DNA from 2 places in the Streptomyces sp. NPDC051173 genome. Region 1 is predicted to be linked to the other one. Evidence: riboswitches for the same ligand, from Rfam matches in the RefSeq annotation. Region 1 holds a riboswitch; the other holds the start of a gene.
The links. Region 1 has a riboswitch for S-adenosylmethionine ahead of thrC (threonine synthase). Riboswitches for the same ligand answer to the same signal wherever they lie in the genome.

Region 1 (4,118 bases):
ACACGGCGCCGGCGTCGCGGTCTATGGCGCTGAGCCCCGAGACGAGACCGCCACCGCCCCGGCCGGCGGTCAGCTCGCCGTCGACCAGCTTGTACGAGACCGGGCCGCGGTTGGAGGCGACGACGATCTGTGCGGCGTGCATGTGCGGTTGCATGTGCTCAACGACCATGTGGCCAGCCTTGCCTGACTGCCGGCCGTTCAAACGTTTGTCGGGGCCGGGCCGGGCCGGGCCGCGGGTGCGGGTCGGCTGCGCCTGCGGCGGGCTTGTTCCCCAGCCCCGCCCCTTCCCGGAACCGGGGCGCGTGCCCCAGGCCCCCGAGCGCGGGTCCGTTGCCGCCTGCGGCGGGAGCGGCCTGCGGCCGCGTCCTCAATCGCCGGACGGGCTGGATTACGCACCCACATCAGCCAAATTCAGCCCGTCCGGCGTTTGAGGACACCCGGCGAAGCCGGGTTGGGGTCCGGGGTCTCCCCGGTTTCGGGAAGGGGCGGGGCTGGGGAACAAGCCCGCCGTAGGCGGCAATGGAGCCGCACCCGGCAACGGAGCCGCACCCCACCCCCGCTAAGCCGCCCGCCGCTCCACGTACTCCGGGATCTCCCGCATCGGTGGTCGTTCCTCCGTGTCCACCGCGTACGTCCGAGGGATGAATCCCTCGGACGTACGCTCGAACTGGGTCAAGGACGGCCGGACCAGATGGCCGCGGGCCAGGCGCAGCTGGGCCGTGCGGTAGATGGCGGCGGCCATCCGGCCGAGCGCGCGGCCGTCCTGGTGGCGGTGGACGCGGACGCCCACGTCGACCTGGGCCAGGGCGTCCAGGCCGACCGTGTGGAGCGCGTCCACAAGGAGGCCCAGTTCCACGCCGTAGCCCACGGGGAACGGCAGGCGTTCCAGGAGCGAGCGGCGGGCCGCGTACTCGCCGCCCAGGGGCTGGACGAAGCCGGCCAGCTGCGGCCAGTGCAGATTGAGCAGCGGGCGGGCCACCAGCTCGGTCACCCGGCCGCCCTGCCCGGCCACCTCGCCGAGCGGGCGGTCGTACATCGCCTTCACGAACTGCACGCCGGGGTCGGTCAGCAGGGGGCCGACGATGCCGGAGACGAAGTCCGCGGAGAAGTCGCGCAGATCGGCGTCGACGAAGCAGACGACGTCGCCGCGCGTCACCAGCAGCGACCGCCACAGCACCTCGCCCTTGCCGGGCAGGGCGGGCAGCCGCGGCAGCACCGCGTCGCGGTGGACCACGCGCGCGCCGGCCGCGGCGGCGGCCTCGGCCGTGCGGTCGGTGGAGCCGGAGTCGAGCACCACCAGCTCGTCCACCAGCGGCACCGCGTCCGTCATCAGCTCGCGCCGGATCGTGGCGACGATGTCGCCGACGGTCGCCTCCTCGTTCAGCGCGGGCAGCACCACGCTGACCGTGGTGCCCTTCTCCCTTTTGGCCGCGAGCAGCTGGTCGAGCGGACGGTCTCCGACGGACCAGGACCGCCGGCCCAGCCAGCGCTCCACCTCTTCCAGCACGTGAACGACTCCTCTTGTCCGGTGGTTGTCCGGTGGTTGTCCTGTGACGCATCTCGCGGTACGGACGACTGTCTCGGGTGCCCGTGCCTTCGGTTACAGTCTGAACAACGCGGAACGCCGTCGTATGTCGGGGTCGCCGCGTACACAAACGCCTGGGCCGAGCCCAGTGCCATACCGCTCATCCAGAGGGGCAGAGGGACACGGCCCGTTGAAGCCCCGGCAACCCTCCCGCCGGTCTTGCTCACAGCAGCGAGGCTCCCGGTGGGGAAGGTGCCAATTCCGTCTCGTGGCGAGGTTCGCCGCGAGGAAGATGAGGAGAAAGGGCCTCGCCTCCATGGCTGTGCAGTCTGTCGAAAGCTCAACCACTTCTGTCGCGCTCGGTCCCGCCGTCGCCCTCTCGTGCCGGGAGTGCGGGGAGCGGTTCGACCTCGGTCCCATCTTCGCCTGCGCCGCCTGTTTCGGCCCGCTCGAAGTCGCGTACGACCTCCCCACCGGCGATCCCGAGGCCCTGCGCCGCCGTATCGAGGCCGGGCCGGACAACATCTGGCGCTACGCCCCACTGCTGCCCGTACCCGCGGACGTCGCGGACAAGCCCGGCCTCAACCCCGGCTTCACCAAGCTCGTCAAGGCCGACAACCTCGCCCGCGAGCTGGGCGTCACCGGCGGGCTGTACGTCAAGGACGACTCCGGCAACCCCACGCACTCCTTCAAGGACCGCGTCGTCGCCATCGCGGTCGAGGCGGCGCGCGCCTTCGGCTTCACCACGCTCTCCTGCTCCTCGACCGGCAACCTCGCCGGCGCCGTCGGTGCCGCCGCGGCCCGCGCGGGCTTCAGGTCCTGCGTCTTCATCCCGCACGACCTGGAGGCGGGCAAGGTCGTCATGGCCGCGGTCTACGGCGGCGACCTGGTGGGCATCGAGGGCACGTACGACGACGTGAACCGCTTCTGCTCCGAGCTGATCGGGGACCCGCTCGGCGAGGGCTGGGGCTTCGTCAACGTCAACCTCCGCCCGTACTACGGCGAGGGCTCCAAGACCCTCGCCTACGAGATCTGCGAGCAGCTGGGCTGGCGCCTGCCGGACCAGATCGTGATCCCCATCGCCTCCGGCTCCCAGCTCACGAAGATCGACAAGGGGCTGAAGGAGCTGATCGCGCTGGGCCTGGTCGAGGACCGGCCGTACAAGATCTTCGGTGCGCAGGCGGAGGGGTGCTCGCCGGTCTCCCGCGCGTTCAAGGACGGCCACGACGTGGTGCGGCCGGTGAAGCCGCACACGATCGCGAAGTCCCTCGCGATCGGCAACCCCGCGGACGGGCCGTACGTGCTCGACATCGCCCGGCGGACGGGCGGCGCCGTGGAGGACGTGGACGACGCGGAGATCGTCGACGCGATCCGGCTGCTGGCCCGGACGGAGGGGATCTTCGCGGAGACCGCGGGCGGGGTGACGGTGGGCGTCACCCGCAAGCTCATCGAACGCGGGGTGCTCGACCCCGCGCTGACGACGGTCGTGCTCAACACCGGGGACGGGCTCAAGACGCTGGACGCCGTGGCGGCCGGGCCGTCCGCGACCATCCGGCCGTCCCTGGAGGCGTTCCGCGCCGCCGGGCTCGCCACCGGCTGACGTCCCACCCGTCCCCACCCGACCATTCACCGGAAGACCGGAAAGGCAGGACCCCCATGAGCATCTCCGTTCGCATCCCCACCATCCTCCGCACCTATACCGGTGGTGTCGCCGAAGTCTCCGCCGAGGGGGCGACGCTCGCCGAGGTGATCGGCGATCTGGAGCGGAACCACCCCGGCATCGCCGGCCGCGTCCTCGACGACGCGGGCAAGCTGCGCCGGTTCGTGAACGTGTATGTCAATGACGACGACGTGCGGTTCGAGCAGGGGCTTTCGACGCCCACGCCCGACGGCGCCGGGGTGTCGATCATCCCCGCCGTCGCCGGAGGCTGAGCTTTGCGCAAGCTTCTTGTGAAAGACCCCCGGAATCGCCCCGACCGTGAAGCGGACGGGGCGATTCCGTCTGTTGAGCGCGATACAGTTGGGGCGATCCCCCTCCGGCGTCAGTGCCGAACGCATATGAGAACCCGTCAAGTTGTGCGCGAACTGTGCGTGCGAATTGTCGGGTTGCTTGCACTATGCCCGGCCCGACTTGCCCTGGATCCACCGCAGTTCGCCGCATTTCAGCAATCAGCCGTGCCGGGAATTCTCGTCCGAGTGACCTGTTGCAGACGGCATCCGTGCAGATACATTCAGCCGCGGTCGACGCGTTCCGGCGCACACCACCGGGATTCCCCCTGCCGCCGGCTGGGGAGAGTTCCGGGGGTGAGGTCTGACCCGGGTCCGCGAAGTGCGGTCCTGCGCAAGGGCCAGTAATAGGGGAGTTAGGCATGGCTCAGGGCACCGTCAAGTGGTTCAACGCGGAGAAGGGGTACGGCTTCATCGCGGTCGACGGTGGTGCGGATGTATTCGTCCACTACAGCGCGATCCAGATGGACGGCTACCGCACCCTCGAGGAGGGTCAGCGAGTGGAGTTCGAGATCTCGCAGGGCCAGAAGGGGCCGCAGGCGGACATGGTCAAGCTCGCCGTCTGATCTCGGCGCATCGACCACCG
Region 2 (4,118 bases), on a different contig from region 1:
CTGCATCTGCTGGGGAACATGCTCTTCCTCCATGTCTTCGGCGCCATGGCCGAGGAGCGGATGGGCCGGGCCTCCTTCGCCTTCTTCTACCTCGCCGCCGGGGTGCTGGCCCTGCTCGGCTACGCGGCCGTGCACGCCGACTCCGTCCAGACGCTGGTGGGGGCGTCCGGGGCGATCTCCGGGGTGCTCGGGGCGTTCCTGTGTCTCTTCCCCAGGGCCCGGGTCACCAGTCTCTTCCCGTTCCTCTTCTTCCTGCCGCTGCGCTTCCCCGCGTGGGCGGTGCTGCTCTTCTGGTTCGTCCTCCAGTGGCTGGCGGCCCGCACCGCGGGCGACCGGCCCGGGGTGGCCTACCTCGCCCATGTGCTGGGCTTCTCGCTGGGCTTCCTGTACGCGTGGGCCCGGTACAGGTGTGCGGCTAGAGTGAAGAGAACGGCCGCGTCCGGCGACGGGCCGCGAGCCCCCGGGGACCCACCCCCCGGCCCCCGATAGGAGCCCAGCCGTGATCACCTCGATCGTGCTCATCAAGACCGACGTCGACCGGATCCCCGAGATCGCGGAGCAGATCGCCGCGCTGGAGGGCGTCAGCGAGGTCTATTCGGTGACCGGCGCGCAGGATCTGATCGCCCTGGTGCGGGTGGCCCGCCACGACGACCTCGCGGACGTCATCCCGGGCCGCATCAGCAAGGTCCCGGGCGTCGCCTCCACGGAGACGCACATCGCCTTCCGCACGTACTCCCAGCACGACCTGGAGGCGGCGTTCGCGATCGGGCTGGAGGCGTAGCTCTCCCGCGCCTGCGGACGCACACCGGACCCAGGACACGCGGCCGTCAGGCGGGGACGCAGCGGCCGTTCTCGGTGCGGTAGGACCACCGCGCGCCCTCGCGCACCAACTCCCCCACCGCCCGCACGAACCGCTCCACGTGCTCGTCCGGCGTCCCCGCCCCGAAGCTCACCCGCACCGCGCCCCGCGACTGCCCCTCCGGCGCACCGCACTCGCCGGGTGCGTCGCCTTCGCCGCCGAGCAGCGTGCGGACCAGCGGGTGGGCGCAGAACAGCCCGTCGCGCACCCCGATCCCGTACTCCGCCGACAGCGCCGCCGCGAAGTGCGAGCTGTTCCAGCCGTCGACGACGAAGGAGAGGACGCCCACGCGCGGGACCTCCCCTTCTCCGTCGCCGAAGAGCGACAGGACGCGGACGCCCGGCACCCGGGCGAGGCCCTCGCGGACGGCCGCGACGAGCTGCTCCTCCCGCTCGACGAGCCGGTCGAAGCCCGCCTCGCTGAGCGCCTTGCAGGCCGACGCGATGGCGTAGGCGCCGATGACGTTGGGCGAGCCGGCCTCGTGCCGGGCGACGGTGTCGTGCCACTCGACGTCCACACCGCCCCCCGCGCCCCGCGTCACCGCCCGGCTCGCGCCGCCGCCCGCGAGGTACGGCTCCGCGTCCCGCAGCCAGTCCGGCCGCCCGGCCAGCACCCCGGCGCCGAAGGGCGCGTACAGCTTGTGCCCGGAGAAGGCGATCCAGTCGGCGCCCAGCTCCGTGAGGTCCACCGGGTGGTGCGGCACCAGCTGCGCCGCGTCGACGACGATCCGGGCGCCGTGCGCGTGGGCGGCGGCCGTCAACTCCCGTACGGGCCACAGCTCGCCGGTCACGTTGGACGCGCCCGTCACACAGACCAGGGCGGGGCCGTGGGGCTCGCGGTCGGCGAGGGCACGCTCCAGGATCTCGACCGCCTGGCGGGGGCAGCGGGGCGCGTCGAGGTAGGTGACGGTGACGTCCGCGCGCCGCTCCCACGGCAGCAGCGCGGCGTGGTGCTCGGACTCGAAGACGAACACCCGGGTGCCCGGCGGGAGCACGGCCGCCAGGAGGTTGAGCGAGTCGGTGGTCGAGCGGGTGAAGACGACCTGGTCACCGGCGCGGCAGCCGAGGAACGCGGCGATCTCCGCCCGGCTGTTCTCGAAGAGGTCGGTCGACAGCTGCGAGAGGTGCCCCGCCCCGCGGTGCACGCTGCCGTAGTACGGGGCGTACGCCGCGACGTCGTCCCACACCCGCTGGAGGGCGGGGGCGCTCGCCGCGTAGTCCAGGGCCGCGTAGGTCACCTCTCCCCCGGTGACGAGCGGGACGCGGACGTCGTGGCCGAGGACGGGCAGGGGGGCGCGGTCGGCGGTGGGCACGACGGTGGGCTCGGCGGCAACAGGGCATGCGGACATGGCGAATTCTCCCGGGTACAGGCGGAAAGGCGGTGTACACGCACCCGCGAGAGACCTCTGCGGTGTGCGGAAAGGACGACCCAGCGCACGGCGGTGCCGTGGCGGGACGCGGGGGGAACGGGCCTTCGGCCCTATCGCATTCGCTGAATCATGGAGGATCTCCCTCGACAACCAGGATCCCTGGCGAGGGATCCGCGCTTGCCGCAGACCTCGTTGCCTGCGACCTGGTCATCACCCGGGGCACCCCGCCACGGAAGGAGGGTTGCCGGACAGCGGGCCGGGGCCGTGTCGCTGTCACTCGTGACCTGGCGGAGAGTATGGCACAACTGATCGTCGCGAGAAAAGGTTGTCCGCATCGCGGGATTCCGTCTGCGCACCACCGCCGCGCGGCGGCGTCCTCACGCCGGGCTGGCTGAATTGCGCACCCACATCAGCCAAATCCAGCCCGTCCGGCGATTGAGGACACGCCCGAAGGGCGTTCCCGCCGCAGGCGGCAACGCACCCGCAGGTTCAGACGTTGCTGGCCACCACCCACCGGTCAAGCACGCGCTTCGCCGCCCCCGAGTCCACCGACTCCGCGGCGCGGGCGATGCCCGCCGCGATCTGCTCGGTGAGCGGCGCGTCCGTCGGGTCCACCGCCACCAGCGCCGCGGCCGCGTTCAGCAGCACCGCGTCCCGCGCGGGGCCGGTCTCACCGGCCAGCAGGCGGCGGGCGACATCGGCGTTGTACGACGCGTCGGCGCCCTTCAGCGCCTCGACGGGGACCAGCGGGATGCCCACGTCCCGCGGGTCGAAGGGCTGTTCCTCGACCCGGCCGTCGCGGACGGTCCAGACCCGTGAGGTCGCGGTGGTGGTCAGCTCGTCCAGCCCGTCGTCCCCGCGGAAGACCAGCGCCGAGGAGCCGCGCTCGGCGAGCACCCCGGCGAGGATCGGGGCCATGCGGGCGTCGGCGACACCGGTCGCCTGGGCCCGCACCTGCGCGGGGTTGGTCAGCGGGCCGAGCACGTTGAAGGTGGTGCGGATGCCCAACTCGCGCCGCGCGGCCGCGACGTAGCGCAGCGAGGGGTGGAACTTCACCGCGAAGCAGAAGGTGATGCCCGCCTCCTCGGCGACCTCCACCACCCGCCGCGGCGTGAGGTCCAGATTGACGCCCAGCTTCTCCAGGACATCCGAGGCGCCGCTGGAGGAGGACGCCGCGCGGTTGCCGTGCTTGACGACCTTGACGCCGGTGCCGGCGACGACGATCGAGGCCATGGTGGAGATGTTGACGGTCTTGGCGCCGTCGCCGCCGGTGCCCACGATGTCCACGCTCGGGCCGGGCACGTCGATGAGGTTGGCGTGCGAGTACATCGCGCGCACCAGACCGGAGATCTCGGCGACGGTCTCGCCCTTGGCCCGCAACGCGACGGCGAATCCGGCGATCTGGGCGTCGGTGGCCTCACCGCGCATGATCCGGTCCATGGCCCAGGCGGTGTCGTCCGCGCCGAGGTCCGAACCGCTCAGCAAGGTGTTCAGCAGACCCGGCCAGGAAGGTGCCACCGCGCTGTCGCCGCCCGCCGGGGTCACAACGTTCATGGTCCACGCTCCTGGTGGTCGGTCGGAGAGCCGCGGCCGTCCGGGGCTCTGCCGGTCCAGCCTATCCAGGCCCGGGTACGGCGAAGAGCCCCGTCCACGCGCTGGACGGGGCTCTTGCTGTGGCGATCAGCGATCACTGACCGGCCGGGGCCGGTGCGAGGCGGATCAGTGGTGGCCGTGGCCGCTGGTGATCTCCTGGAACTCCTCCGCGGTGGCCTTGGGGATCTGCGTCCCCTCGCCGTAGAAGCCCTTGGAGAGCTTCACACGGAGCTTCTGCGTGGCGCCGAGCTTGCGCTCGACACCGTTCTCGTCGACCTCGGGGGTGAGCTCGAGCGG

Region 2: another riboswitch for S-adenosylmethionine. It lies ahead of AB0435_RS08785 (aminotransferase class V-fold PLP-dependent enzyme); the one in region 1 lies ahead of thrC (threonine synthase).

The regions. Positions count from the first base shown of each region.
Region 1 covers NZ_JBFBBD010000106.1:12,560-16,677, reverse strand. The annotation lists gene AB0435_RS31870 (trehalose-6-phosphate synthase) at 1-142, opposite strand, end outside; gene AB0435_RS31865 (glucosyl-3-phosphoglycerate synthase) at 560-1,507, opposite strand; SAM riboswitch class I at 1,683-1,824, shown strand; gene thrC (threonine synthase) at 1,842-3,125, shown strand; gene AB0435_RS31855 (MoaD/ThiS family protein) at 3,182-3,457, shown strand; gene AB0435_RS31850 (cold-shock protein) at 3,895-4,098, shown strand.
Region 2 covers NZ_JBFBBD010000010.1:8,901-13,018, forward strand. The annotation lists gene AB0435_RS08775 (rhomboid family intramembrane serine protease) at 1-489, shown strand, start outside; gene AB0435_RS08780 (Lrp/AsnC ligand binding domain-containing protein) at 500-781, shown strand; gene AB0435_RS08785 (aminotransferase class V-fold PLP-dependent enzyme) at 828-2,207, opposite strand; SAM riboswitch class IV at 2,397-2,513, opposite strand; gene trpD (anthranilate phosphoribosyltransferase) at 2,718-3,782, opposite strand; gene AB0435_RS08795 (cytochrome b N-terminal domain-containing protein) at 3,948-4,118, opposite strand, start outside.